Regions from separate parts of the Pectobacterium parvum genome, predicted to be linked through region 4. Evidence: predicted binding sites of a transcription regulator. Region 4 holds the regulator's gene; each other region holds the start of a gene.
What was found. The regulator CRP, encoded in region 4, controls carbon source genes, mostly activating them, when cyclic AMP is high. The targets are predictions, from matches to a motif close to ATGTGANNNNNNTCACAT.

Region 1 (7,490 bases), 390 kb from region 4:
ACGAGGTTACGCGTGAAGTAAGCACCATGCGCACCGCCGATGTTCAGCAACATGCTGTCATAGCCCGCAACGGGGATGACTTTCATGTCGGTAATCACAGGCGTTGCTGAAAAGTTTGTCATGACAGGCTCCCGTCATGAATGGCGCGCACAGGATTGACGCGTAGGTTTCCGATGGTTGCCACAACGCAAGGGCGCGCTGAGGCGGATGAAAATAATTCAGTCATACAGAAAGAAAAAACGGATGGTGCACCAGTAGATGATTTCATGTTGTTTTCCTACTTTATTAGCGCGACCTTGTTTTTACTCTGATTTGAACTGAACAATGCTTGTAGGGCTTGTAAGATTGTCAGAATAAAAACAGGTTATTACTGAAATAAACCAGTCAGGAATGCGGTGTTGTCATTCGTACCGCCTCACCAACCTCAGTAAAAAGTATAAGTTTTCTTATTTCACAACTCATTGGGCAATAGCACAGCATTCCCTGTCGAAATGCAGATTAAATATGTCATTATCACAGACCAATGGGAGGTGTTTCACGAAAACCGGGAAAAGCGAATTCCCGCCTTATAAACACCGAAATACGTCTTCCCAGACGCCGATTTCAAAGAGATAAAACCCAGCTTTCCATGACATAAATAAATGGCAAATCTATACCCTAAATAATTCGAGTTTCAGGCAGGCGGCAAGAGAAGGAATCCCGATGAGCTTACTCAGGTAAGTGATTCGGGTGAGTGAACGCAGCCAACGCATATGCAACTTGAAGTATGACGGGGATATAGCGAAACGCTGCGCCATCAGTACGATAGCGCAGCGTTTTGTGTTATTGCCTATATTCAAACGAATACGGTAACGACTGGCCTTAATTCTTAACGAACGGCTTCAATTCGACACGTTTAATATCTTTCACGATGAACAGGTAGCTGAAGATCGCAACCAGCGCATGAATCCCGACATACACCAGACCACCATTGAAGGAACCGGTCATTCCGATGATGTAGCCAATCGCAATCGGCGTCACGATACCAGACGCGTTACCGAACATATTGAACAGTCCACCGCTCAACCCGCTGATTTCTTTCGGTGCGGTATCGGCCATAACCGCCCAGCCTAGCGCACCAATGCCTTTGCCGAAGAAGGCTGCAGACATCACCGCAATAACGACCCACTCGGTTTCAACGTAGTTACAAATCACCATCGACATGGAGAGCAACATACCGAGAACGATTGGCGTTTTACGGGCAAAGGTCAGGGAATTGGTCCGACGCATCAGGTAATCGGAAATAATGCCGCCCAGAACGCCCCCGACAAAACCACAGATAGCAGGAACCGAGGCGACAAATCCTGCTTTGAGGATCGACATACCACGAGCCTGAACCAGATAAAGCGGGAACCAAGTGATAAAGAAGTAGGTCAGTGCGTTAATACAGTATTGACCGATATACACACCCAGCATCATGCGCGACTGCATTAATTGCTTGATCTGATGCCATTTTTCGCCTTTCTCGGTCGCTTTCTTCGTCCCTTTAGCATCCATATTAATCAGGGCACCACCGGCTTCGATGTAATCCAGTTCAGCCTGATTCACCCCAGGGTGATCTTTCGGATCGTGGATTACTTTCAGCCAGACAAAGCTCAGAATGATACCCAGCCCGCCCATGAACCAGAACACGTGTGCCCAACCTACTGCCTGCGTCAACCATCCCATGATCGGTGCAAAAATGACCGTGGCAAAATACTGTGCCGAGTTGAATATCGCGACGGCAGTACCACGTTCTTGTGCAGGGAACCAGGCAGCCACAATTCGGCTATTTCCTGGGAAGGAAGGTGATTCACACAGGCCAACCATAAAGCGCAGGAGGAACAGAGAAATAACGATGCCCGCGCCGCTGAAGATATCGACAAAGCCTTGTAATAAGGTAAAAATCGACCAGGTTAAGATACTGTAGAAGTAGACTTTCTTTGAGCCAAAGCGATCGAGCAGCCAGCCCCCAGGTATTTGTCCAATAACATACGCCCAGGAGAACGCTGAGAAGATATAACCCATCCCCACCGCGTCCAACCCAATTTCCTTAGACATTGCTGAACCAGCAATGGACAAGGTCGCGCGGTCTCCATAGTTAAATGACGTGACAATAAACAACATCACGACAATCCAGTAGCGGGCGTTTGTTCTCTTTTGTATCGCGCCAGCTGCTGAGCTTACTGTATTCATGATGAACTCCTGCTTCAATCGCGGTTCGCTCATTCATTCCGAATAACAGATAACGGTGTAGGGTTATCAGAATGAAGATCAGTGGATAGTTAACATTCCCATTTTTATTTTTTTTGCGAATAGCCAGGCTATATAGCATCAGAGTAATTAGCTGACATCTTCAACTCGCAGGAACATTATAATTTTTACCCACTGACTGCTCACTAGCTAAAAGCACAACATTAAAAATGTCCTTTTGAATATGTTGGTGCACTTGCCCTATATAATGCGAGGTATTTCACGAAAAACACCGCCTTTCTCTTTTTACATTTATACACATTATTGTTATTTCCTCCTGAAAAACCGTGCGCAGTCAGAATGTGATCAAACTCACCAAAAATTGGGTCTTCGCCTGATAAATAAGAAACAAAAAGCGCTGGCTTAGGTCAATTGCATAATGTACGAGAAGAGAACCTCACGTATACTCGTTAGCGAGCAATGAAATAATAGCGTGGTAATCATTACCACTGCGTTTCTGATAAACCAATAATAAAGGCTTGCATCATGTCAGATAAATCAGAAAGTAATGCTGCACAAGAGCAGCCACTTTATATTAAGGTTCACGATTCTGATAATGTTGCCATTGTTGTTAATAATAATGGCTTACGTGCTGGAACCCGTTTTAATGATGATCTGGAATTAATTGAGCATGTTCCGCAAGGTCACAAAGTGGCCCTTGTGGATATCGCAAAATCAGGTGCCATCATCCGCTATGGTGAAATTATCGGGTATGCGCTGCGGGATATTGCCAAGGGAAGCTGGATCGATGAATCGCTGGTCGAGTTGCCTCAGGCTCCCGCGCTGGACACCCTGCCGCTGGCGACCAAAATCCCCCCCACGCTGCCTGCGCTGGAAGGCTACACCTTTGAAGGTTACCGCAATGCCGATGGCAGCGTAGGGACGAAAAACCTGTTGGGCATTACCACCAGCGTACACTGCGTCGCGGGCGTGGTGGACTATGTCGTCAAAATTATCGAGCGAGACTTATTGCCGAGATATCCCAATGTGGATGGCGTGGTCGCACTCAACCATCTTTATGGCTGTGGCGTGGCAATCAATGCCCCTGCTGCGGTGGTTCCCATCCGTACCATTCACAATCTGGCGCTGAACCCGAATTTTGGCGGCGAGATACTGGTGGTCGGCCTGGGCTGTGAAAAATTACAGCCGGAGCGCCTGCTGGAAGGGACGCCTGATGTACAAGCCATCTCCCTCGACGACACCAGCATTGTCCGCTTGCAGGATGAACACCACGTTGGTTTCAGATCGATGGTGGATGACATTCTGACGATGGCAGACAAGCACCTGCAACGGTTGAACAAACGTCAGCGTGAAACCTGTCCGGCCTCTGAGCTGGTTGTCGGCATGCAGTGTGGCGGCAGCGATGCTTTCTCCGGCGTCACCGCAAACCCAGCCGTTGGTTTTGCCTCCGATCTCTTGGTTCGCTGCGGTGCAACCGTCATGTTCTCCGAAGTGACCGAAGTGCGCGATGCCATTCATCTGTTAACACCACGCGTCATCAATGAAGAAGTCGGTAAACGCCTGCTGGAAGAAATGGCCTGGTACGATAATTATCTCGACAGTGGCCAGACCGACCGTAGCGCCAACCCATCGCCGGGCAATAAAAAAGGTGGCCTCGCGAACGTGGTGGAAAAAGCGCTGGGTTCCATCGCCAAATCCGGCACCAGCGCGATTGTCGAAGTCCTGTCCCCCGGACAGCGCCCAACCAAACGTGGCTTGATTTACGCCGCAACACCGGCCAGCGACTTCGTGTGCGGCACCCAGCAGCTCGCTTCTGGTATCACCGTGCAGGTCTTCACCACCGGTCGCGGTACCCCTTATGGCCTGCTGGCTGTCCCCGTCATCAAAATGGCGACCCGAACCGCATTGGCAAACCGCTGGCACGATCTGATGGATATTGATGCCGGAACCATTGCTACCGGAGAGGCCACGATCGAAGACGTAGGCTGGCAGCTTTTCCACTTCATTTTGGATATCGCCAGCGGCAGGAAAAAAACCTGGTCCGATCAGTGGGGGCTGCATAACGCCCTGGCCGTCTTCAATCCAGCGCCGGTAACCTGATTACCGTTCTCCGCAGGCCAGCGTCATTATCTGGTCTGCGGATCGCGTTATTTGATCTACAATAAATTCAGCAGTAATAAAAATGAAAGAAAGACGGTAATTAAAAGAATAAACAGCAAGACAGCAACAATTGGCTTCATTTAGGAAAATAAAATACACAGAAAATTAACAAGTGATTTTTCCTAATCGTCAATAGTTATCATATAAAACACATTTCAAGTAAAAATTCCATGTTCTAATCACCTATTTCCTATCATTTTTTTCCTGATTATTTATTGCCAATAAAATGAATCAATTGACAGGATAATCGACCTCATAATAAATTTACACCTGCTGAAAAAGCGTGCTAATACTGATGAAACATTTGTTACAAAATCGCCATCACGCACAATATAGGGTAAATAGGCCGCCCATTATAAATAATGCATAACATTATTTTATATAAATGAACGAGTCACCCAAAAAATTTCAGTATACCCATTTGAATAACTTGAATATTTACACAGCAATATGCCTGACAGATTTCACGGGACGAACCATTCGGCAGCGACACGGCGTTTCAGCCTCTGTAATAACCAGAGTGTCTGAGGCGAGAAAAGCGGCCAGCGTGTCTGAACCTGGAAACTGAGCGGGATACGTACGCCGGGGTTTCTAATGAGATTAAATACACCTGTTACACAGCAGGAGTATCTGTTAGACATGGACACCATATTGATGTCCACGACAAATATTCACAGCCACATCACCTATGCCAACTCTGCCTTCATTGCGGTTAGTGGTTTTTCCGAAGAGCAGCTCATCAACCAGCCTCACAATATTGTGCGCCATCCCGACATGCCCGTTGAAGCCTATGCCGACATGTGGTTTACGCTGAAACAAGGCGATAGCTGGACTGGGTTAGTTAAAAATCGTCGCAACAACGGTGACCACTACTGGGTTCGCGCCAACGTTACGCCGGTCTACCAGCAGGAGCAGCTCGCAGGCTATATCTCAGTACGTAACACGCCCAACGCAGAAGAAATCAAGTATGCCGAAACGCTGTATAGCGCCGTGCAGAAAAAACAGGCGGGCAGCCGTAAGTTCTACAAAGGATTAGTCGTTCGCACCGGACTCTTTTCGCCACTGTCGCTCTTGCAAAAATTGTCAGTCCGCTGGCGCTTGCGTTTAGCCGTCTTAGCAGTGGGACTCATTCCTGCACTACTTGCTTTCAATGGCATGAATCCACTGTGGCTACTGGCACTGACGCTATTACTCATCGTCATCACGGATCAGTTTCTGCAACAGCAAATTGCACAGCCGATCAGGATGATAATGAAGCAGGCTCAGCATGTGGTATCGGGCCGTAAAGTAAAGCATGTCCACCTGAACCGGGTCGACGAAATTGGCTTGCTGCTACGCTCTGTTAACCAGTTTGGCCTAAACCTGCATTCGCTTGTCGACGACGTCAGTACACAGGTAAACGGCATCACCAAGGTCAGCCATAAGCTGGCGGAAAACAACGTCGACCTGAATACCCGCACGGAAGAGACATCGGCCAATCTGCAACAAACTGCCGCTGCCATTGAAGAAATTACCGTTGCCGTGCAGCAGAGTGCAGAAACGGCAGCACAGGCCACCACCATGGCAGAAGCCGCCAGCAGCACCGCGTTTAAAGGTGGCAATATCATGAAGGAAACCATCGGCATGATGGATTCCATCTCCAGCGCCAGCGATAAAATCGTTGATATCATTGGCGTGATAGACAGTATTGCCTTCCAGACCAACATCCTTGCGCTGAATGCGGCCGTTGAAGCCGCTCGTGCTGGCGTACAAGGACGCGGGTTTGCAGTGGTAGCCGCTGAGGTTCGCAATCTGGCGCAGCATTCCGCCTCTGCGGCCAAAGAGATTAAAACGTTGATCGATGCTAACGTCCAAAGTGTGAAACAGGGCAGCACAATGGTCGAGAATGCGGGCAAACATATCAGCGACATCGTTGATGAAGTCTTGCAGGTCTCCACCATGATCAAAGAGATCAGCAACGCAACGCATGAGCAAACCTCGGCATTGGGCCTGATCAATACCTCTATTGCACAGATAGAAAAAATGACGCAGCGCAACACCGATATGGTTACCCACTCCACAGAAGCTGCTGAAGGGCTCAACCTTCAGGCAAGGCGGCTGAATAGCGCGATTAACGTGTACGGTAGTTAACTGACGTCATCTCATCCATTGCGGCAAGGGCGTGGAAAGCGCCCTTTCCCCTTTTCTTCCCTTCGAGCAAACGCATCGCCCCTCACGTTTTGTAAGTTTTTCGTAAAGAAAAGAGTGACACAGCCGATAGTGATCGGAGAACTGACCTATTTCAGGAGGAAGTGATGTCCAATGATATCAGCCGGATTACAATGAATACGGTGTCAACAGTCCCGTTGGCCTCTACGGCCAGTAAGTCTGCATCTAATACAGAAAATAAAGCTGCGTCGACTAATGAGAGTAAGGCTGCGCCTGCTGGCAGTAGTGGTGCTCAACAAAAAATTGCCGCAATACAACATCAGATCAAACAGCTGACTAAAAAGCTAAAAGAACTGGGCGAGTCGGCCAGCACTGCGCAAAGTGAAGATGAGCGCAAACTCATCAAACAGCAGCAGCAGATGATCCAGGCGCAAATTCAGGCGCTCTATGCCGAAATTGCCCGCATCCAAAAAGAAGAAGCTGAAAAGAAAGCGATGGAAGCAGAATCAAAATCAACATCACAACAAACTGCAAATAAAGACAAAAACGGCGGTGTTGATATCTACGTCTAACTGCAATATCTGGCGTATTCCCCTCTTTTTTCTCTCTCTTTCCTGACTGATACATTTTGTTACATGAGCTGTCAGGAAAGTGAGTATTTCATGTTTCATTGCCAACAATATCCCCTTCGAGAAAGTGCTTAAATTGCTGATGCACAGGCATGTAGCCCAAGCCATTCGGGTATAAACCCTAAATAATTCGAGTTTCAGGCAGGCGGCAAGCGAGGGAATCCCGATGAGCTTACACAAGTAAGTGATTCGGGTGACTAAACGTAGCCAACGCACATGCAACTTGAAGTATGACGGGTACATCGGCATCTTTTCAGGAGGGAAAATGTCAAACACCATCAGCAGTATCAGCGTATCGACAACCACGGCAAGCAGCAGTAA
Region 2 (7,490 bases), 530 kb from region 4:
GCAACGGCCTGATTGGCACCTTTCCCACCGAAAGCAACGCTATATTGCTCACCGATCACCGTTTCGCCCGGGCGGGGAAATTGCTCAAGATTGAGAATATGGTCAGCATTAATACTGCCCAGCACCACCAGCTTACCCGTTTTCATTATGTCGAATCCCGCTACGTTAATAATGCGCCACCACAAATGGGTGGCGCGAGCCCTGCTTTATACCCGTCATACTTCAAGCTGCTTGTGCGTTGGTTGCCCTTACTCACCCCAGTCACTTACTTGTGTAAGCTCTTGGGGATTCGTTCGGTTACCGCCTTCATGCAACTCGAATTATTTAGGGTATATTTTTAATTATTTTGCAACCAGCTTCAGGTCGACCGGAATGATGGCCTGCGTTTTTTCGCCTTTCAGCACTTTCGCAGCGGTTTCAATACCGATCACACCGATCTGATCAGGACGCTGAGCAACGGTTGCCGCCAGCTTGCCTGACTCAACGGCCTTCACGCCATCCTGAGTGCCGTCAAAACCAACGACCAGCACATCTGTTTTACCTGCGGTTTGCAGTGCACGCAGTGCGCCCAACGCCATTTCATCGTTCTGAGCAAATACGGCCTGAACGTCAGGGTGCGCGGTCAGCAGGTTCTGCATCACGTTCAGCCCTTTAGTACGGTCGAAATCAGCTGGCTGGCTGGCCAGCATAACGAATTTATTTTTCTCAGCAGATTTCATGAAGCCAGCCCCACGCTCGCGCGCGGCAGACGTTCCGGCAATCCCTTCCAACTGAATCACCTTGGCACCTTCACCCAATTTCTTGGCAATGAAGTCACCAGCAACTTTACCACCGAAGGCGTTATCAGAAGCCACGTGACTCACAACTTCACCGCTGCTGGCAACGCGGTCCAGCGTAATAACCGGGATCTTGGCCTGATTAGCCATTTTGATCGCATTACCTACTGCATCAGAATCAGTCGGGTTGATCAGCAGAACTTTGGTTCCACGCACCGTCAAATCCTGAACGTTAGCCAGTTCTTTTGCTGGGTTATTCTGGGAATCCAGTACAATCAGCTCGTAACCCAGCTTGTCAGCTTCTTTCTGCGCACCCTCTTTCATTGAAACAAAGAACGGGTTATTCAGCGTAGAAACCACCAGAGCAACCGTATCTTTGGCCAAGGCATTAGCACTGACAGTCGCGCTCAGCGCAACAGCGGAAACCAGAGTAGCCAGCTTTTTCATATTCATAACTCAATTCCTGTGTGAATGAAGGTTATTTACTGCTTTTGTTATCTACCAGAACCGCCAGCAAAATGACGACTGCTTTAACGATCATCTGGTAGTAAGAAGAAACACCTAATAAATTCAGTCCGTTGTTGAGGAAGCCAAGGATAAGTGCGCCGATCAACGTGCCAACGATACGTCCTTTTCCTCCAGCCAGACTGGTGCCGCCCAATACTACAGCCGCGATAGCATCCAGCTCATACCCTGTACCCGCCGTCGGCTGTGCAGAGGACAAACGTGCGACTTCGATAATTCCCGCCAGGGCAGACAGCAGCCCACACAGGGAATAGACAATAATCTTGATTTTATCAACACTGATACCAGACAAACGGGTAGCAGACTCGTTGCCGCCCAGCGCATAGATATAGCGCCCCAGACGCGTATGGTGCAGCATGTACCAAGCCGCCGCGAACACGATAGCCATGATCCAGATTGGCGTCGGAATCCCCAGCGGACGACCGATACCAAACCAGCCAAACGCATCTGCCACGTCAGAAAAGCCGGTATTAACCGGGCTACCGTTGGTATAGACCATCGTCACACCGCGAAGTAACAGCATCATGACCAACGTGGCAATAAATGCCTGCACTTTGCCTTTGGATACAATGATCCCCGTACCCGCACCAATCAGCGCCCCCAGCGCCAGCGCGCCAAACACCGCCACCAGCGCATTGACTTCAAGCCCGACGATGGAAGCCGCTACGGCACCGGTCAATGCCAGCAGTGAACCCACTGACAAATCGATGCCCGAGGTCAGAATCACCAGCGTCATGCCGACGGCCATGATGGCGTTCACCGACGTCTGCTGAAGAATATTGAACAGGTTGTTCAGGGTAAAAAAGTTAGGGCTCATGGCGGAAACAACCGCAATCAGGATCAGGAGCGCGATCAGCGATTTCTGCTCCAGTAACCACTCTTTGCTGAACCAGCGTTTTGCCGCGATAGATTGAGAACTCATGTCTGACTTACTCCTGCTTTGCGCCGTATTGCTTACCAACGGCCGCGGCCATCAGTGCTTCCTGGGTTGCTTGCTCAATAGGGAAATCCCCGCTCAAGCGCCCTTCATGCATCACAATGATGCGATCGCTCATTCCCAAGACTTCGGGCATTTCGGATGACACCAATATGATGCTCAGCCCTTCTTCTTTGAATTGATTGATTAACTGGTAAATCTCTTTCTTCGCCCCGACATCGACGCCGCGCGTCGGTTCATCGAGGATCAGGACATTTGGGCGCGTCATCAGGCCACGGGCAATCGCCACTTTCTGCTGATTACCGCCGGAAAGCAGGCCGATAGGCTGCTCCATCGAAGGCGTTTTCACGTTGAACAGGCGAATAAAGTCGGCAACCGTCAGTTGCTCTTCGGCGTGTTTCAGACGACCACCCGCATGGCTGAAATAACGTAGTGCGGTTAACGACATGTTTTCTTTTACTGACATGCCCAACACCAGACCATCGCGCTTGCGGTCTTCGGAAATGTAAACGATGCCGTTCGCCAAGCCATCCTGCGGTTTACGGGTCACTACATCGCGTCCATCCAGCGTCACATTACCGCCAGTTCGCGGCAGTGCGCCGTAAAGAATCTTCATCAGTTCGGTACGGCCCGCGCCCATCAGCCCTGCGACGCCCAGAATTTCGCCTTTCCGCACCGTAAAGCTGACGCTGTCGACACCTGGCCCTGACAGGTTCTGCACCTTAAGGCGAACCTCTCCCGGCGCTTTATTCGAACGCGGGTACTGATCTTCCAGCTTACGGCCGACCATCATTTCAATCAGCGTATCTTCCTCTAAGTCACTGACCGGACGTTCGCCGATAAACTGACCATCGCGGAACACGGTAATGTCATCGCAGATTTCAAAGATTTCTTTCAGACGGTGGGAAATATAGACAATGCCGCATCCCTGAGATTGCAGCTCTTTGATCACGCTGAATAGCGAAGCGGTCTCAGTATCCGTCAGGGCGTCGGTCGGTTCATCCATGATGATGACTTTCGATTCAAAGCTCAGCACCTTGGCAATTTCTACCATTTGCTGATCGCCAATCGATAAATCCCCGACCATACGACGGCTGTCATAGCGCAGATTAAGGCGTTTCAGCAGCTTATCGGCTTCCGCATACATCTTGTTCCAGTCGATACGACCGAAGCGGTTGGTAAATTCACGACCAAGGAAGATATTCTCGGCAATCGTGAGTTGGGGAATCAGGTTAAGTTCCTGATGGATAATACCGATACCTGCTTCCTGGGACGCTTTCGGCCCGCTGAAATCCACCTCTTTCCCCAGAAAATGGATGCTGCCGGCATCTTTACGATAGATCCCGGTCAGGACTTTCATCATGGTGGACTTGCCCGCACCGTTCTCGCCCACCAGCGCCATCACTTTTCCCGGATAGACGTTGAGTGCCGCACCGGAAAGCGCTTTAACGCCGGGAAAAGATTTCGTGATGCCTTGCAGTTGCAGTAAAGGTTGCATTGATACCTCAGAACGTTACGCCAGCACAAAGGATGACATTGGCATACGGAGAACACTCTCCGCTGCGAATGATGGCCCGGCTTTTGCCGCTTTGGGTTTTAAATTCTTCATGGCTGACATAGTGCAATGCAATTGAGTTTCCCTGGTGTTGTTCAAGTTGCTTCAATTGATCGAGTAATGCGTCATGGACGGCGGGGTTCTTTTCAAGAATTTCTTCCGCCAGAATAGCGGCCTCGACCTGCATTTCGCTGATGACAACACTAACGACCTGCAAAAAAGTCGGCACGTTATGCGTCAACGCCAGATCGATACGGGTCGTCGTTTCAGGAATCGGTAAACCGGCATCGCCAATAACAAGGCTATCGGTATGCCCCAGTCGAGAAATCACGGAAGAAATATCTGAATTCAATAATGCTGCTTTTTTCATCTTCTCACCCCACCAGCGAAACGTTTCGCTAATAACATTCTAGAAAAAGAAGCAAGAAAGGCAATGAAGAGATAAAAAAAATGTGATCACCATCGAAACGTTTCGCTAATAAAAAAAGAAAGGTAATGAGAGGCGGGTATAGGAGATTGATAAATAGAGAAATGGCGGGTCAAAGCCCGCCAATAAGGAACAGAGGATAATGCGTTAGAGTTTACGAATCTGCTTCACATCCAACTCGACGGAATTGAAGTCTTTATCCAGTTCACCCTGAATTTCCACTTTGTCGTTAGGTGAAACCATCTGGCCATTCCAGCGTTTGTGGTCGATCTCGACTTCCATCGTGCCCGTTGAATCGCGGAACAGGTAGTTTTCATCGCCGATCCGTTTTTCAATATTCCCTCTCAGCGTCACCCAACTGTCATCACGCAAATCTTTAGCTTTATCTACCGTGGTGAGGGAACTCTGCGAATCGGTGAATCCCCCTTGATGTGCACCAACGGCTGGTGTTTCTGGATTGACAAAACCACCGCCACTTTGTGCAGCAAATACTGGTGCGGAAACCAGAGCAGTAATAACGAGTAACGCAGCGACTTTTTTCATGTTCACCCTTCCTTTTTTGCCTGTTGTTTCACAATTAAACGTTTCAAAGTTAACTGTTTCACAGTCAATGGTTTCGCAGTCAACCTGCGGGAGCTATCGGTCTTGGTAAAAGAGTAAAACAAATTTTTCTTAACGGAATCTTAAAGCGTCAGTTCTCGCATTGTTGTTTTTTTATATTGCCGGATATTGCCCAGTTTCAGTGATTTGGCCTGTACACACCGCCTCTCTATTTCGTATAAAACCGGAAAAGGCATAAGCGCAACAGCAGCGCATTCTCTGCGAGGCAGCCATGAGAATATTGTTAATCGAAGACGATCGCTTGATTGGTGACGGTCTGAAAGCTGGGTTGAACAAACTGGGCTTTAATATCGACTGGTTTATGGAAGGTAAAGCGGGTGCCGCGGCATTGAAGGCTGCACCCTATGATGCGGTAGTGCTCGATCTCAGCCTGCCGGGCATAGACGGGGTGGATATTCTGCGCCAGTGGCGTCAGGCTGGGCATGACGAACCGGTACTGATTCTGACCGCCCGCGATGCGCTGGAACAGCGTGTGGAAGGGCTACAGCGAGGTGCCGATGATTATTTATGTAAGCCCTTTGCGCTGACAGAAGTAGCCGCTCGCCTGCAGGCGCTGATTCGCCGCCGTCATGGCCAACTTCAACCGACATTAACGCACGGCGTGGTTTCCCTTGAGCCGGGATCGCGGAGTGTCACGCTTAACAACGAACCACTGATACTAAAATCCCGCGAACTGGCGTTACTGGAACTGTTTTTGCTCAATCCGAACCGCATACTCACACGCGCGCAGTTGGAAGAAAAGCTCTACGGATGGGACGATGATGTCTCCAGCAATGCGGTAGAAGTACATATCCACCACCTGCGCAAAAAGCTGGGCAGCGGGTTTATCCGAACCGTGCATGGCGTTGGCTATATTCTGGGAGATGCGCCATGAACCGACTCAGCCTGCGTTTACGCCTAATTGCAGGTTTTACGCTGCTGACATTACTTTGCTGGGGCGTAGCCAGTCTGCTTTCGTGGCATCAAACACGCCATAACATCAATGAGCTATTTGATACCCAGCAAATGCTGTTTGCCAAACACCTGGCCACCATGAATCCTGATGAATTGCGCATCCAGTCGGTTTCTCTGCCCAAAACCAAAAGTCTGGTACATGAGAATCAGGGAAAGCAGGAAGATGATGCGCTGGCCTTCGCCATTTTTACCCGCGATGGTGAAATGGTGCTGAATGATGGTGATAATGGCAAGGATTTCATTTTTAACTATACGCGCAACGGCTTTACTGACGGCAGGCTACGCGATGACAATGACGCCTGGCGTATCGTCTGGCTGACGACGGCGGATAATCGCTATGTGATTGCTGTCGGGCAGGAGTGGGAATATCGTCAGGATATGACGCTGGATATTGTAAAAACCAACCTGATGCCCTGGCTGTTCGCCCTGCCGATCATGCTGGCCCTGCTGTTCTGGCTGGTCACGCGTGAACTCTCACCGCTAAAACGCATTACCGCCGAGCTTCAACAGCGTTCACCTGATGAAAGCACGCGGCTGGAGACGCAGCACATCCCGCAAGAAGTTCGCCCGTTGGTCAACGCATTAAACCATCTGTTTTCCCGCATCAGCGACATGCTGGTTCGTGAACGTCGTTTTACCTCCGATGCAGCTCACGAATTACGTAGCCCTCTGGCAGCGTTGAAAGTTCAAACTGAAGTCGCACAGCTAGCGCATGACGATGAAGCCATGCGGCATCATGCGCTGATCAATCTGGACAAAGGTATCGATCGGGCCACACGGCTGGTGGATCAGCTCCTGACGCTGTCGCGTCTGGATGCCGAATCGGCCCCCGAAGGGATGCAGCCCATCCAGTTCAATGAACTACTGCAACAAGCGGTGATCGCGCATTACCACACGGCGCAAATCGCGGGTATCGAGCTGACGCTGGATTTACCGGATACTTCGGTCATCCGGCAGGGCCACCCGCTGCTGCTGGCTTTGCTGGTACGCAATCTGCTGGATAATGCCATTCGCTACAGCCATGAAAGGGGAACGGTAAGCCTGACGCTGACAGAGCGCGGTTTTCAGGTTGCCGATAAAGGACCGGGCATTAGCGAGGAGGCGCTGGCAAGAATTGGCGAACGCTTTTATCGCCCGCCGGGGCAGGAGAAATCCGGCAGCGGTCTGGGAATTTCCATCGTAAATAACATCGCCAAACTGCACCACATGCGGGTAACGTTCACCAATCAGCCCAGAGGCGGGCTGATTGTCGCCATAAATTGGTAAAGGCTATTCTCTCTACCATTAACACGCTGGCAGCAACATGCCCCACCCAACAGGCAGCGACTCAAAGTTTGTTATTAGGGAAACACGGGGATGAGGTTCCCGCAGGGACGCCTCGCCCCGTGGTCGACCGTGTATCTCGATCTTATCCCAACATAACGCCCTAATCGTGGGATCACTTAAATCTCGACCTGTATCCCTAACTCAATCAGCCTGTTCGGCGGTATTTCAAACTGATCCGCCGCCCGCAGCGCATTGCGGCTGAGCATCATGAATAACTTACCGCGCAAGCGCAGATACCACGGGCGCTCACCGATAATCAGCGATTCATTGGACATAAAGAAAGACGTTTCCATCATTTGGCAGGTTAACCCATCCTGCCAGCAGCGCTGAAAGACTTCTTCCACATCCGGCGTCTCACGCCAGCCATAG
Region 3 (7,490 bases), 150 kb from region 4:
TACCGTGTTATTGCTCGCCTTGGGCAACGGACCGACACCTCTGATGCCGATGGTAACGTGATTGAAGAGCGGGCGATTGGTTTTTCTGCTACGGATTTGGATCAGGCGCTGGAAGGCTTTCGTGGCACCACGCAGCAAGTGCCGTCCATGTACTCGGCGCTGAAATACCAAGGGCGCAAGCTGTATGAGTATGCCCGTCAGGGGCTGACGGTTCCACGTGAAGCACGTGAAATCACCGTTTACGAACTGCAGTTCATTCGCTGGGAAGGTGATGAACTGGAGCTAGAGATTCACTGCTCGAAAGGGACGTACATCCGTACCATCATTGACGATCTGGGCGAAAAGCTGGGCTGTGGTGCACATGTGATTTATCTGCGTCGTTTGCAGGTTGCTACGTATCCTACTGAAAGAATGGTGACGTTGGAGCAGTTAGCGGCTTTGGCCGAGCAGGCTCAAACACAAGAAGACCCACTTTCGCTGAGTCTCGATCCGCTGCTCATGCCGATGGAAAGCCCAGTTATTGATTTTCCCGAAGTGAATTTGACGCCGGTTGTTGCTGGCTATTTGAAACTGGGGCAAGCGGTTCAGGCCGCGAATACGCCATTGGACGGCATGGTGAGAATCACCGAAGGTGACGAGCACAAATTTATTGGGATGGGTGAAATCGACAGCGATGGCCGCGTTGCGCCGCGTCGTTTGGTTGTTGAGTTTCCAGTGTAAACCCGCCCGTTGCTGCCTTGCTATCGCAGAACGCTGAGGGTAGAATAGCGCGGCTTGACTATTGGGTGGCTGAATTAGAGATCGGCGCCTGTTTTTTTATCTATAATGTTTGGAGTATTACAATGTCTCTAAGTGTTGAAGCTAAAGCTAAAATCGTAGCAGACTTCGGTCGTGGCACTAACGATAGTGGTTCTACTGAAGTTCAGGTTGCTTTGCTGACTGCGCAGATCAACCATCTGCAAGGCCACTTTTCTGAGCACAAAAAAGATCACCACAGCCGTCGTGGTCTGCTGCGTATGGTTTCTCAGCGTCGTAAGCTGCTGGACTACCTGAAGCGTAAAGATGTAGCACGTTACACCAGTCTGATCGCGCGTCTGGGTCTGCGTCGCTAAGTCTTCTGTGTTTCAGTGGGAAGGGGCCTCTTTTGGCCCCTTTCTTCTAGGAAGCGTTAGCAAAACAGAGTAGTGTATTGTTGTTAATATGATCTTTCATTACAGAGGTTCGCGCGGCTAATGAGAGGCTTTATCTGCATAAGCAAGATAAGGGTTGTCATTAGTCGTGAGAATGTAGTGCAAAGGTCGGGAGTTCACCGGCGCGTTTATCTTGAATACGTGTAGCGCGCCCCAGCTAAGGATATAATTTTGCTGAATCCGATCGTTCGTAAGTTCCAATATGGTCAGCATACCGTCACGTTAGAGACCGGTATGATGGCACGCCAGGCTACCGCCGCTGTGATGGTAAGCATGGATGACACCGCGGTATTCGTTACCGTTGTAGGCGCTAAAAGTGCTAAGCCGGGTCAAAGTTTCTTCCCGTTGACAGTTAACTATCAGGAGCGTACCTACGCTGCTGGACGTTTCCCTGGTGGTTTCTTCCGTCGTGAAGGCCGTCCAAGTGAAGGCGAAACGCTGACTTCTCGTCTGATTGACCGCCCGATTCGCCCTCTGTTCCCAGAAGGTTTCCTGAATGAAGTTCAGGTGATTGCGACCGTTGTTTCTGTTAACCCACAGGTTAGCCCTGACATCGTTGCCATGATTGGTGCCTCTGCGGCGCTGAGCCTGTCTGGTATTCCGTTCAACGGCCCTATCGGTGTTGCACGTGTTGGTTACCTGAACGACCAGTATGTCCTGAACCCAACGATGGACGAGCTGAAAGAAAGCCGTCTGGATCTGGTTGTTGCCGGTACAGAAGGCGCGGTTCTGATGGTGGAATCTGAAGCTGAGCTGCTGAGCGAAGATCAGATGCTGGGTGCGGTGGTGTTTGGTCACGAGCAACAGCAGATCGTTATCCAGAACATCAACTCACTGGTTGCTGAAGCGGGCAAACCGAAGTGGGAATGGCATGCGCCAGAAGTTAACGTTTCTTTAGAGCAGCGTGTACAGGCTTTGTCCGAAGCACGTCTGGGTGACGCTTACCGCATCACTGAAAAACAAGAGCGTTATGCACAAGTTAATGTTATCAAAGCGGATGTTGTTGCTGCTCTGCAGGCTGAAGACGAGACCCTGAGTGCGGGTGATATCCAGGAAATTCTGGGTGACGTTGAGAAAAATGTCGTACGTAGCCGCGTGCTGGCTGGCGAGCCGCGTATCGATGGCCGTGAAAAAGACATGATTCGTGGTCTGGATGTTCGTACTGGCGTACTGCCGCGTACTCACGGTTCAGCACTGTTCACTCGTGGTGAAACGCAGGCGTTGGTAACCGCAACGTTGGGAACTGAGCGTGATGCGCAGAACATCGACGAGCTGACTGGCGAACGTACCGATCGCTTCCTGCTGCACTATAACTTCCCTCCGTACTGTGTTGGTGAAACGGGTATGGTAGGTTCGCCTAAGCGTCGTGAAATCGGTCACGGTCGTCTGGCTAAGCGTGGCGTGTTGGCCGTTATGCCTAAGGCGAACGAATTCCCGTACACCGTGCGTGTCGTGTCTGAAATCACAGAATCCAACGGTTCTTCTTCTATGGCGTCTGTCTGTGGTGCTTCTCTGGCACTGATGGATGCAGGTGTGCCAATTAAATCAGCCGTTGCGGGTATCGCGATGGGTCTGGTGAAAGAAGGCGATAACTTTGTTGTTCTGTCCGACATTCTGGGTGACGAAGACCACCTGGGCGATATGGACTTCAAAGTTGCCGGTAGCCGTGAAGGTATCACTGCGCTGCAGATGGATATCAAGATCGAAGGGATTACCCGTGAGATCATGCAGGTTGCTTTGAATCAAGCCAAAGGTGCACGTTTGCACATTCTGGGTGTGATGGAGCAGGCGATCAGCTCACCGCGTGGTGATATCTCTGAATTCGCACCACGTATTCACACCATCAAGATCAGTACCGATAAGATTAAAGACGTGATCGGTAAAGGTGGTTCTGTGATTCGTGCGCTGACGGAAGAAACGGGCACGACCATTGAAATCGAAGACGATGGTACTGTGAAAATTGCTTCAACTGACGGCGAAAAAGCGAAACACGCAATTCGTCGTATTGAAGAGATCACTGCTGAAATCGAAGTCGGTCGCGTGTATCAGGGTAAAGTTACCCGCATCGTTGATTTTGGTGCTTTCGTCGCTATTGGCGGCGGCAAAGAAGGCCTGGTGCATATTTCTCAGATCGCCGATAAGCGCGTAGAGAAAGTGACTGACTACCTGCAAATGGGTCAGGAAGTGCCGGTCAAGGTTCTGGAGGTTGATCGCCAGGGCCGCGTGCGCTTAAGCATCAAAGAAGCAACTGCACAAACTCAGGAAGCGGCAGCCCCGTCTTCTGAGGAATAAGATAACGATCTTATGGCACCTTGCTTGATTATCATGGCAAGGTGCTGCGTGTATCGTAAGGGAACGGATGTCCTTGCGTTGAGCGGTCCGGGACAGGATGTTCATCCAATGTTTGTCTTCGGGAGTGGGAAATGAAGCCTTTCTTGCGCTGGTGTTATGTTGCAACAGCACTCATGCTGGCAGGATGCAGCAACATGGATTGGCGTAAAGACGCAGTATTGGCGATTCCGTTACAGCCTACTTTGCAGCAGGAAGTGATCCTGGCACGAATGGAACAAATCCTTGCAAGCCGGGCATTAACCGATGATGAGCGAGCACAGCTATTATATGAGCGCGGAGTGCTGTATGATAGTCTCGGGTTACGGGCATTGGCGCGGAATGATTTTTCACAAGCGCTGACGATCCGCCCTGATATTCCAGAAGTTTTTAACTATTTGGGTATCTATTTAACGCAGGCAGGCAATTTTGATGCTGCCTATGAAGCGTTTGATTCTGTACTAGAGCTTGATCCAACTTACAATTATGCGCGTTTAAACCGAGGCATCGCTTTGTATTATGGCGGTCGCTACCTGTTAGCGCAGGATGATCTGCTGGCGTTTTATCGAGACGATCCGAATGATCCTTTCCGTTCGTTGTGGCTGTATCTTGTGGAGCGAGAAATCAATCCAGAGACGGCCAAAATTGCGTTGAAGAAACGCTATGACGACGCCAAGAAAGGGCCTTGGGGATGGAACATTGTCGAATTCTATCTGGGCAGTATCAGTGAAAAAACACTGATGCAGCGTTTACAGGTAGAAGCTACGGATAACACTTCGCTCGCTGAGCATCTCAGTGAAACTGACTTCTATTTAGGTAAGCACTACCTAAGTCTGGGGGACAAGAACACCGCTTTGGCGCTGTTCAAGCTGACGGTTGCCAACAACGTCCATAACTTTGTTGAGCACCGCTATGCATTGTTGGAATTGGCGCTATTAGGCCAAGAGCAAGACGACCTATCAGGATCGGACCAGCAATAGCTGACGAACACTTAATCAGCCTGAAAAAACTTCGGTTATCACCTTCACGGGTGAGGGCTTTTTTGTTCGCTTTTTAATCCAATTTGAGCCAGTTCACACTTTTCAATGAAAATGACTGAAAATTTTCACGATGAGTTATGTAGACTGGCCGCCATGTTTAATGAGGCACGTGTACATGACTGATTTATTTACTTCTTTTTCCGATTTGGGGCTGTCTGCTCCTATTATTAATGCCCTGACCGATCTGGGCTATGAAAAACCGTCGCCAATTCAGGCTGAATGTATTCCCCACCTGCTGAACGGTCGCGATGTGCTGGGTATGGCACAGACCGGCAGTGGTAAAACTGCGGCTTTTGCTCTGCCATTACTCAATAATTTAAAGCCTGAGTTAAAAGCGCCGCAGATGTTGGTGTTGGCTCCAACCCGCGAACTGGCTGTTCAGGTTGCTGAAGCCTGTAATGATTTTGCCAAGCATATGCATGGCGTTAACGTCGTTGCCCTGTACGGTGGCCAGCGTTATGACGTGCAACTGCGCGCTTTGCGTGGTGGAGCACAGATCGTTGTTGGTACGCCGGGCCGTCTGTTGGATCACCTGAAGCGTGGTACGCTGGATCTGTCCAACCTGAGTGGTTTGGTGCTGGACGAAGCCGATGAAATGCTGCGTATGGGCTTCATCGAAGATGTTGAAAACATCATGGCTCAGATCCCTGCCGCGCATCAGACTGCGCTGTTCTCTGCAACCATGCCGGAAGCGATTCGCCGCATTACGCGTCGTTTCATGAAAGATCCGCAGGAAGTTCGCATTCAATCAAGCGTGACTACGCGTCCAGACATCAGCCAGAGCTACTGGACTGTGCAGGGCATGCGTAAAAATGAAGCGCTGGTACGTTTCCTCGAAGCGGAAGATTTTGATGCGGCGATTATTTTCGTTCGTACCAAAAACGCGACGCTGGAAGTGGCTGAAGCACTGGAGCGTAGTGGTTACAACAGTGCTGCGTTGAACGGTGACATGAATCAGGCGCTGCGTGAACAAACGCTGGAGCGTCTTAAAGATGGTCGTCTGGATATCCTGATTGCAACCGACGTTGCGGCGCGTGGTCTGGACGTTGAGCGTATCAGCCTGGTCGTCAACTACGATATCCCAATGGATTCTGAGTCTTACGTCCACCGTATTGGTCGTACTGGCCGTGCAGGTCGTGCCGGTCGCGCACTGCTGTTTGTTGAAAACCGTGAACGCCGCCTGCTGCGCAACGTTGAACGCACAATGAAGCTGACGATTCCTGAAGTGGAATTGCCAAATGCAGAATTGCTGGGTCAACGCCGTCTGGCTAAATTTGCCGCTAAAGTACAGCAACAGCTGGAAAGCAGCGATCTGGATATGTACCGTGCGCTGCTGACGAAACTGCAACCGCAGGAAGAGTTGGATGTTGAAACACTGGCTGCTGCGCTGCTGAAAATGGCGCAAGGCGAACGTCCTCTGATTCTGCCACCAGATCCGGCATTCCGTCCGCGTCGCGAATACCGCGATCGTGATGAGTCTCGTAGTGATTCACGTGGCGATCGTCGCCGTGAACCTCGCGATGCTCGTGATTCACGCGATTCCCGTGAACCCCGTGACGGTGACCGTCCACAGCGTCGCGAGCGTCGTGATGCGGGTGAGATGCAACTGTACCGTATCGAAGTGGGTCGTGATGACGGCGTTGAAGTTCGCCACATTGTTGGTGCTATCGCCAACGAAGGTGATATCAGCAGCCGCTACATCGGTAACATCAAGCTGTTCGCGTCTCACTCGACGATTGAACTGCCGAAAGGTATGCCGGGCGACCTGTTATCACACTTCACCCGCACGCGTATTCTGAACAAACCAATGAATATGCAATTGCTGGGTGATGCAGTCGCACAGCCAGAACGTCGTGGTGGTGGTCGTCCTGCGGGGGCAGGCGGTGAACGTCGTGATGGCGCAGCGCCACGCCGCTCTTTCGGTGGTGGTGAACGCCGTGAAGGTAACGCTAACGGCGGTGAGCGTCGCGAACGTTCTTTTAATCGTGATTCAGCTGCAGCTGCACCGCGTGCTCCACGCCGTCGTCCTGCTGACGCTGGTCAATAAAACTAACATCGGGTAATAAGCGTATTGTCTTACCGTTCGAAGTGAAGTTAAACACTTCGCTTCAAATAACAAAATGGTGCCTTACGCAATCTTTACCCTTGGTTTTTGTTATAAAAAGCGGTCTGTCGATAACGATGGACCGCTTTTTTTGTGACTCACCTCACCGGTCTATCTTAATTTTATAATTAAGGGACGATTCACTCCGAAGTGCAATGCTAAGTCACCATTCTTAATATCTCGAACACTTTTGATGACTGCCTAAGCTCAGTACATTTACGCGGTACTGCTCAGCCGTCCTGATAGCCTTTTATCTCTTCTTCCGACACCGTTCTCGGGGTAAACTGCTGATACTTCATGTTACTCGCTCGTCTTCGGTAGGAAGAACAAGATAGCTTATCGGTATCTTCACTCCCAGCCAGTCAAAACCAAATGTTGCAGTTATTAGCTAGATTTATCAGGTTCTAAACGGATAATATTGATCTTTGGCGTTGTTTATTCTGGTGCCGAAAGAAGTGTAATCAAAAAAGACCTAATTAAAGTAGTGCCATTTGGCGCTGCATAAAAAATAACAACGTTGTGTGGAATTAAACATGTCTGAACTCTTTGCTAAAGAGCGCTTTAGTTGGTGCTCGCTCGGATGGCTTTTACTCTATTTTTGGTTTTTCTCCTGCGCACTACAGCTTGTCATTGTTCTGACCGGACATAGCGGCACCACGGGATTACGTGATTCGCTACTCTACAGTTTGCTGTGGCTGCTCCCCGTTTTTGTTTTCCCTGCTCGAACCAGAATCATCAGTGGCGTATTGGGTATTCTATTATGGACTACATCCTTGATCGCACTTGGTTATTACTCGATTTATAAACAAGAGTTCTCACAAAGCGTAA
Region 4 (7,490 bases):
CTGGTACACGACCAAAAAGTAGAACCGTTCGACGGCGATTTGGAAGACTACCAGCAGTGGCTGGTCGGCCTGCAACGTCAGGAAAATGCGGCCGATGAAACGCCAAAAGAGAATATCGCCAACAGCGCACAGGGCAGAAAAGATCAGAAACGCCGCGAAGCCGAATTGAGAACACAAACGCAACCGCTGCGCAAACAGATAACCAAGCTTGAGCAGCAGATGGAAAAGCTGGGGGAAACGCTGGCAACGCTGGAAGCCCGACTGGCGGACAGTGCCATCTACGACATCAGCCGTAAAGCCGAACTCACCGACTGCCTGCAACAGCAAACCAAAGTCAAAATCGAGCTGGAAGAAACGGAGCTATCCTGGCTGGACGCGCAGGAACAGCTAGAGCAGATGATGCAGAGCGACTCGTTTTGATATTAGTTGCCTGAAAAGCGTCGCCTTAATGCCAAATCAACAGCACGCAGGCGGCGGTCAGCAAGCCCATTGACACATTAAAGATAATCCACGCTTTTTTACTGCGCAGTAGTCGTCCAATCATCGTGCCGAATCCGAGCCAGATGACACCGGACACCAGATTGACCAGCACAATCCCGATGCTTATCGCGATCACTGACTGGTTATAGCCTTCCCCCGCCAGACTAAAGCTGGCAACCGCGCCCAGCGCCATGAGCCACGCTTTCGGGTTCAGGAATTGCAGCAACCACCCTTGATAAAGCCGGATCGGCTTGGGCGGTGCAACGGACGTTTCCAGACGTTCGTAAGCCGCCGTGGCGATTTTCCACGCCAGCCAGAGCAGATAGGCACTGCCGAGGACTTTCAAGATAAAATGCAGCGAAGGGTAAATCAGAATCAAACCACCGACACCGAATGCCACCAGCAGCAAAATGCTCTGCATGCCCAGCATGATGCCGACCATCAGCCACAGTGAACGCATAAAGCCAAAATTCGCGCCCGAGGTGGTCAACAGCATATTGTTAGGCCCCGGTGTGATGGCCGCTACCCACAAAAACCCCAACATCGAAAGAAATAAACTCAGTTCCATTATTTGTAGGCGCTCCTGACCCAAATGTCGTACCAACTGGCAGCATTGAAGCTAACAGTGTGATATTGATCGTACAAGAGCCGACAACAAGATTTATCTATCCTTTATGTATGACCATTTCCGTCCGCTGAGCGGCGCGCATAATCCACATCTGCAAACGCTATTACCGCGTCTGATCCGCCGCCATGCGCAATTCTCGCCAGTCTGGCAGTCACTGGAATTACCGGATGGCGATTTCGTCGATCTGGCCTGGAGCGAAGCCCCTGAACAGGCGCGGCACAAACCGCGCGTGGTGCTGTTCCACGGGCTGGAAGGCAGCTTTCATAGCCCTTACGCTCACGGCCTGCTACATGCCTGTAAGCAGCGCGGCTGGCTGGCAGTCATCATGCATTTCCGCGGATGCAGCGGCAAACCCAACCGGATGAAGCGTATTTATCACTCCGGCGAAACCAGCGATGCCAGCTATTTCCTGCGCTGGATGCAGGAGACGCTGGGCGATACACCTACGGCTGCCATCGGCGTGTCTCTCGGCGGTAACATGCTAGCCTACCTGCTCGCGCAGCAAGGCGAAGCCTGTTCCCTGTCAGCGGCCGTCATTGTTTCTGCACCACTGATGCTCGAACCTTGTAGCCGTCGGATGGAACAAGGCTTCTCTCGCGTCTATCAGCATTACCTACTGCGCCTGTTGAAACAAAACGCCAGTCGCAAGCTGGCGGCTTACCCGGACACGCTACCGATTCAGTTGCCGCAGTTGAAGCGAATCCGACAGCTGCGAGAGTTTGATGACGTCATTACCTCACGTATCCACGGCTTCCGCGATGCGGCCGACTACTATCGACGCTGTAGCGCTCTGCCACTGTTGCCTCAGATACGAAAACCGCTGCTCATCATCCATGCGAAGGACGATCCTTTCATGACATCAGAGGTGATTCCCGATCTGTCTCAGTTACCGTCTAATATTGAGTATCAGCTAACGGAACATGGCGGGCATGTTGGCTTCGTCGGTGGAACGTTGCTGAAACCGGAAATGTGGCTGGAACAGCGCATTCCCAACTGGCTTAGCCCATTTTTGGACCAGGCCAGCGACTCTTTTTCTTCAGGAGCCGTTTTTACTCAGAAACCCTTTGAATCAGGAAACATAGCGTGATTATTCCCTGGCAACAGCTCGACCCAGAAACGCTGGATAGCATCATCGAATCTTTCGTTCTGCGGGAAGGCACCGATTACGGCGAACAGGAGCGTTCGCTGGCGCAGAAAGTGGAAGATATCCGCGGCCAACTCCAATCTGGCGAGGTGGTGTTGGTGTGGTCTGAGTTACATGAAACCCTCAATATCATGCCGCGTAATCAGCTCAATTCCGGAGGACATGCCCCTTATTGAGCACGCCGAAAGTCGTGAAAGAACGCGCCAAACATGCTAACAATGATGATAATTACGTCTTTTTTGAGGATGCGCGCAGGCCTTCGGTCTATGCGGGCATCGCGATCACGGAGTCACGCACTTTATGTCACATCAACATCCGATTATTGCGGTTACCGGCTCCAGCGGAGCGGGAACCACGACAACCAGTCTGGCCTTCCGTAAGATTTTCCAGCAGTTTGATCTGCGCGCAGCCCAGTTGGAAGGCGATAGCTTTCACCGCTATACCCGCCCGGAAATGGATATGGCAATTCGTAAAGCGCGTGATTCAGGACGCCACATCAGCTACTTCGGCCCAGAAGCGAATGATTTCAGCCTGCTGGAACAGTCGTTTATTGAATATGGCCTGCACGGGCGTGGCCAGACGCGTAAATACCTTCATACCTACGATGAAGCCATTCCCTATAATCAGGTTCCTGGGACGTTCACGCCGTGGGAGCCGATGCCAGAACCCACCGATATCCTGTTCTATGAAGGATTGCACAGCGGCGTGGTCACCGAGCAAAACGACGTGGCACAGCATGTCGATTTGCTCGTCGGCGTGGTGCCGATCGTCAACCTGGAATGGATTCAAAAGCTGATTCGTGACGTTAATGAGCGCGGCCACTCGCGTGAAGCGGTGATGGATTCCGTCGTCCGCTCAATGGAAGACTACATCACCTATATCACGCCACAGTTCTCTCGCACACACATCAACTTCCAGCGCGTGCCCACCGTGGACACCTCCAACCCGTTCGCCGCCAAATCGATTCCCTCATTGGACGAAAGCTTCGTCGTGATTCATTTTCAGGGGTTGGATAATATTGATTACCCCTATCTGCTCGCTATGTTGCAGGGTTCCTTTATCTCCCACATCAACACGCTGGTCGTTACCGGTGGGAAGATGGGATTGGCGATGGAATTAATCATGGCACCGCTGGTGCAGCGGTTAATTGAAGGGAAAACGATCGAATAAGCATCGAGATACACGGGGCGACCACAGGGGTGAGGCCTCCCTACGGGAACCACCCCCTGTGTTTCCCCTAATAACAGGCTTAAGTGACCAGAATTAGTGCCCAGAGACAGGGATTATGCCAGCACTCTAATTTCGTGGCTGTGCGTCACCTCAACGGCTTTGCCCAGCATCAATGCTACTGAGCAGTATTTTTCTGCCGACAGTGCGACGGCTCGCTCGACAACTTTGTCGGTCAATCCTTTTCCCGTCACGATAAAATGCAGATTGATATGGGTGAATAAACGCGGCGCTTCTGACCGACGTTCTGACGTTAATTTCACTTCACAATCCGCTACATCGTTGCGGCTTTTTTGCAGAATCGACACCACATCAATCGCGCTGCATCCCCCTACGGACATCAACACCATTTCCATCGGACTCGGCGCTTTATCACCGGAATTGCCGTCCATCAATATCTGATGTCCTGATGCGGATTCGCCCAAAAACGTTAAGCCTTCAACCCATTTTACCCGTGCCTGCATGATGCCTCTCCACTAAAAATTTTTTGAAAATTTATACCGTTACTGTACAAAAACCAGCGTTAATCAGCGCTTTGTCATGCTGAAGCGAGACAACACAAGACACGTCCTTAAAGCTGTGTTAAAACGAAAATAGAATAGACCTTTTCTGGACAAACCCAGAAACGAAGAAGATGATGACCTGGCCAGACATACCCAGCCATTTTTACGGTGCGGCAAGGCAGCAACCGGAAAATAAAGGGTACAGAGGTTTCAGTATATTCCCTGACGTCATTCTGCCTAGACTGAATTTTATTTTTTTAGCAGTTAAACACGCCGTACAGGGAACTCTGACCCCTGTAATTTGCGCAGTGAATTACAACAGAGGATGATAGCGAATGGTTCTCGGCAAACCGCAAACAGATCCAACTCTCGAATGGTTCCTTTCCCATTGTCATATCCACAAGTATCCATCGAAGAGCACGCTGATTCACCAAGGTGAAAAAGCAGAAACGCTTTACTACATCGTGAAAGGCTCTGTCGCAGTGCTAATCAAAGATGAAGAAGGCAAGGAAATGATTCTCTCCTACCTCAATCAGGGCGATTTTATCGGCGAGCTCGGCCTGTTTGAAGAAGGTCAGGAACGCAGCGCCTGGGTTCGGGCAAAAACCGCCTGTGAAGTGGCTGAAATTTCCTATAAAAAATTCCGCCAACTCATCCAGGTTAACCCGGATATCCTCATGCGTCTGTCTGCACAAATGGCAAACAGACTTCAGGTTACCTCTGAAAAAGTCGGCAACCTCGCCTTCCTTGATGTGACTGGCCGTATTGCCCAAACCCTACTCAACCTGGCCAAACAACCTGATGCCATGACACATCCAGATGGCATGCAAATAAAAATTACCCGTCAGGAAATTGGGCAAATCGTTGGCTGCTCGCGTGAAACCGTGGGCCGCATTCTGAAAATGTTAGAAGACCAGAACCTGATCTCTGCACACGGTAAAACGATTGTCGTTTACGGCACTCGCTAAACCCCTGTCGCGGTACCCTACCAATAAAAAAAGCGTGAAGCCTTGGCCTCACGCTTTTTTTATGGCGAGCTTCCTGCTCGCCACCCTGCGGGTCGTCGCAAGCGACGTTGAAAAACGTTCCCTACGTTTTTTTATGGCTGATCTTTTGAGAGCATAATCAGTTTGCTGCGTTAACGACCTGCGCGACGGCTTTAGCGAATTTCGCCATCCCCTGCGCAATATCCTCTTCATCAATAATCAAAGATGGTACGAAGCGGATTACGTTCGGCCCAGCCATCAGCACCATAAGCCCCTGAGACGTTGCCGCAGCCAGAAACTCGCCCGCGCGACCATGCCATTGCGGTTTCAGTTCGGCACCCAGCAGCAGCCCCATACCGCGAACCTGCTCGAATATTCCGCACTGCTGATTGATTTTCTCAAGCTCACTAACAAAGCGATCGTGGCGATCCGCCACACCTGATAGCACTTCTGGTGTGTTAATAATATCCAGCGCAGCTTCCGCCACCGCACAGGCCAGCGGGTTGCCGCCATAAGTGGTGCCGTGTACCCCAACCGTCATGGCCGATGCGATCTCTTCCGTCGTCAGCATCGCGCTAATCGGGAAACCACCGCCCAATGCTTTAGCCGTTGTGAGGATATCTGGCGTAATGCCGTAGTGCATGTAGCTGAATAGTTTGCCAGTGCGCCCCATTCCGCTCTGCACTTCATCAAACACCAGCAGCGCCTTGTGCTGATCGCACAGATCGCGAACGCCTTGTAAAAACTCAGGCGTAGCGGGCGTAATCCCCCCTTCCCCCTGAATCGGCTCCAGTACAACCGCACAGGTGTGATCGTCCATCACCGCTTTAACAGCAGCCAGATCGTTGAAGGGAACATGAACAATATCGGCAGGCTTAGGCCCGAAACCGTCGGCATATTTAGGCTGTCCGCCGACCGAGACGGTGAACAGCGTCCGACCATGGAATGCATTGTAGAAGGCGATGATCTTGGTTTTATACGGACTATGGCGTTTAATCCCATAGTGACGTGCCAGCTTAAAGGCAGCTTCGTTAGCCTCAGCACCGGAGTTAACAAAGAACACGCGGTCGGCAAAAGTAGCATCAATCAATTTGCTGGCGAGGCGTAGCGCAGGCTCATTAGTGAAAATATTGCTGGTGTGCCACAGCGTTTCACCCTGCTGCTGCAACGCGTTCACCAATGCAGGATGGCAGTGACCCAGCGCCGTGACCGCAATACCACCGGAGAAATCGATATACTCGCGGCCGTCCTGATCCCAGACGCGGCTCCCTTTACCTTTCACGGGTACAAACTTCGCGGGTGCATAAACTGGCAAAATCACTTTATCATGAGTATCCCGTGTCACTGCTTTCTGCTCTGCTGCCATTTGCTGCCTCACTCTGCTGTCCATCATATCTAAATGAAAATATAGTCAACAAATATGCATAAAAAATCAATTACAGGCAATATTAAATCGGCTACTGAGGAGAATAACTTTCTATATCACTAAATTTTAAGGAAATTATCCAAAAGCTGATGCCCCTGCTGGCTAAGAATGCTCTCTGGGTGAAACTGCACCCCTTCCAGTGGCAATGCGCGATGGCGGATCCCCATAATCTCATCACGCTTTCCTTCATGTTCGCTCCAGGCCGTGACCTCAAAGCAATCGGGTAGCGAGGCGGAATCAATAATGAGTGAATGATAACGGGTGACCGTCAAAGGCTGAGCCAACCCCGTGAAAACCCCCGTATCGCTATGCGCAATCGCTGAGGTTTTCCCGTGCATGACCTGCCGTGCCCGCACCACGCGCGCGCCGAACGCCTGCCCCATCGCCTGATGGCCAAGACACACGCCCAGAATAGGCAATTTATCAGCAAAGTGACGAATGGCAGCCAGTGAAATGCCCGCCTCGTCCGGCGTACAAGGGCCAGGTGAAATAACCAACCGCTCAGGCGCAAGCTGTTCAATCTCACGCAGCGTCAGTTCATCATTACGCTTCACCACAACCTGCGCGCCAAGCTCACAAAAGTATTGGTAAAGGTTGTAGGTAAAGGAGTCGTAGTTATCGATAATTAGCAGCATATTTTACTTAAGTTATTTATAAATAATGAATTTATAATTTAAATACCTTTTTGATACCCGCTGTAATACCCGCAATTTTTTTCGATACCCTCTTATTTGGGCTAAAACGGAGAAACTATTGTACCCGTCTCCAGCATGAAAAGGGTGTGTCAGATTCATGACACAGCGGTTGAGGTGCATGTCTCATGGAGATAATGGGTTCTTCGGCTGCGGTGTCACCTTCATCCGTTGACACGGAAAAAGTGACGCCGGTGCAGACGCAAATCATTGAGACGAGTAGCACAATAACGCGAACTTACGAGGATAAACACTGTTTAAGCCGCTGATGAAGTGAAATCACCACAACGATAAACGTTGCAGCTACGGCCAGTCTCCTACGGTATGGAAGCCGCTCTCTGCCTGGGTATGGTAAGCCCATGGCAATGTTGGGCTTGAAGTAAAATAGTCAAAACGAACTTGCA

Region 1: a site for CRP is predicted at 2,572-2,589, ahead of garD (galactarate dehydratase). Genes of this name have one in related genera too.
Region 2: a site for CRP is predicted at 4,244-4,261, ahead of rbsD (D-ribose pyranase). Genes of this name have one in related genera too.
Region 3: a site for CRP is predicted at 4,580-4,597, ahead of yrbN (protein YrbN). Genes of this name have one in related genera too.

Annotation. Positions count from the first base shown of each region.
Region 1 covers NZ_CP087392.1:1,088,025-1,095,514, reverse strand. The annotation lists gene LOZ86_RS04890 (enolase C-terminal domain-like protein) at 1-122, opposite strand, end outside; gene LOZ86_RS04885 (MFS transporter) at 862-2,214, opposite strand; gene garD (galactarate dehydratase) at 2,758-4,332, shown strand; gene LOZ86_RS04875 (methyl-accepting chemotaxis protein) at 4,987-6,522, shown strand; gene LOZ86_RS04870 (FlxA-like family protein) at 6,687-7,112, shown strand; gene LOZ86_RS04865 (FlxA-like family protein) at 7,435-7,490, shown strand, end outside.
Region 2 covers NZ_CP087392.1:172,556-180,045, reverse strand. The annotation lists gene rbsK (ribokinase) at 1-146, opposite strand, end outside; gene rbsB (ribose ABC transporter substrate-binding protein RbsB) at 342-1,229, opposite strand; gene rbsC (ribose ABC transporter permease) at 1,255-2,223, opposite strand; gene rbsA (ribose ABC transporter ATP-binding protein RbsA) at 2,231-3,736, opposite strand; gene rbsD (D-ribose pyranase) at 3,744-4,163, opposite strand; gene LOZ86_RS00745 (YgiW/YdeI family stress tolerance OB fold protein) at 4,368-4,763, opposite strand; gene qseB (quorum sensing response regulator transcription factor QseB) at 5,053-5,715, shown strand; gene qseC (quorum sensing histidine kinase QseC) at 5,712-7,061, shown strand; gene kup (low affinity potassium transporter Kup) at 7,238-7,490, opposite strand, start outside.
Region 3 covers NZ_CP087392.1:855,993-863,482, forward strand. The annotation lists gene truB (tRNA pseudouridine(55) synthase TruB) at 1-720, shown strand, start outside; gene rpsO (30S ribosomal protein S15) at 843-1,112, shown strand; gene pnp (polyribonucleotide nucleotidyltransferase) at 1,362-3,482, shown strand; gene nlpI (lipoprotein NlpI) at 3,614-4,498, shown strand; gene yrbN (protein YrbN) at 4,610-4,681, shown strand; gene LOZ86_RS03900 (DEAD/DEAH family ATP-dependent RNA helicase) at 4,674-6,605, shown strand; gene cptA (phosphoethanolamine transferase CptA) at 7,196-7,490, shown strand, end outside.
Region 4 covers NZ_CP087392.1:701,647-709,136, reverse strand. The annotation lists gene LOZ86_RS03130 (ABC transporter ATP-binding protein) at 1-420, shown strand, start outside; gene LOZ86_RS03125 (LysE family translocator) at 446-1,048, opposite strand; gene LOZ86_RS03120 (hydrolase) at 1,155-2,195, shown strand; gene LOZ86_RS03115 (YheU family protein) at 2,192-2,428, shown strand; gene LOZ86_RS03110 (phosphoribulokinase) at 2,553-3,422, shown strand; gene LOZ86_RS03105 (OsmC family protein) at 3,536-3,943, opposite strand; gene crp (cAMP-activated global transcriptional regulator CRP) at 4,318-4,950, shown strand; gene argD (bifunctional acetylornithine/succinyldiaminopimelate transaminase) at 5,108-6,334, opposite strand; gene LOZ86_RS03090 (aminodeoxychorismate synthase component II) at 6,454-7,029, opposite strand.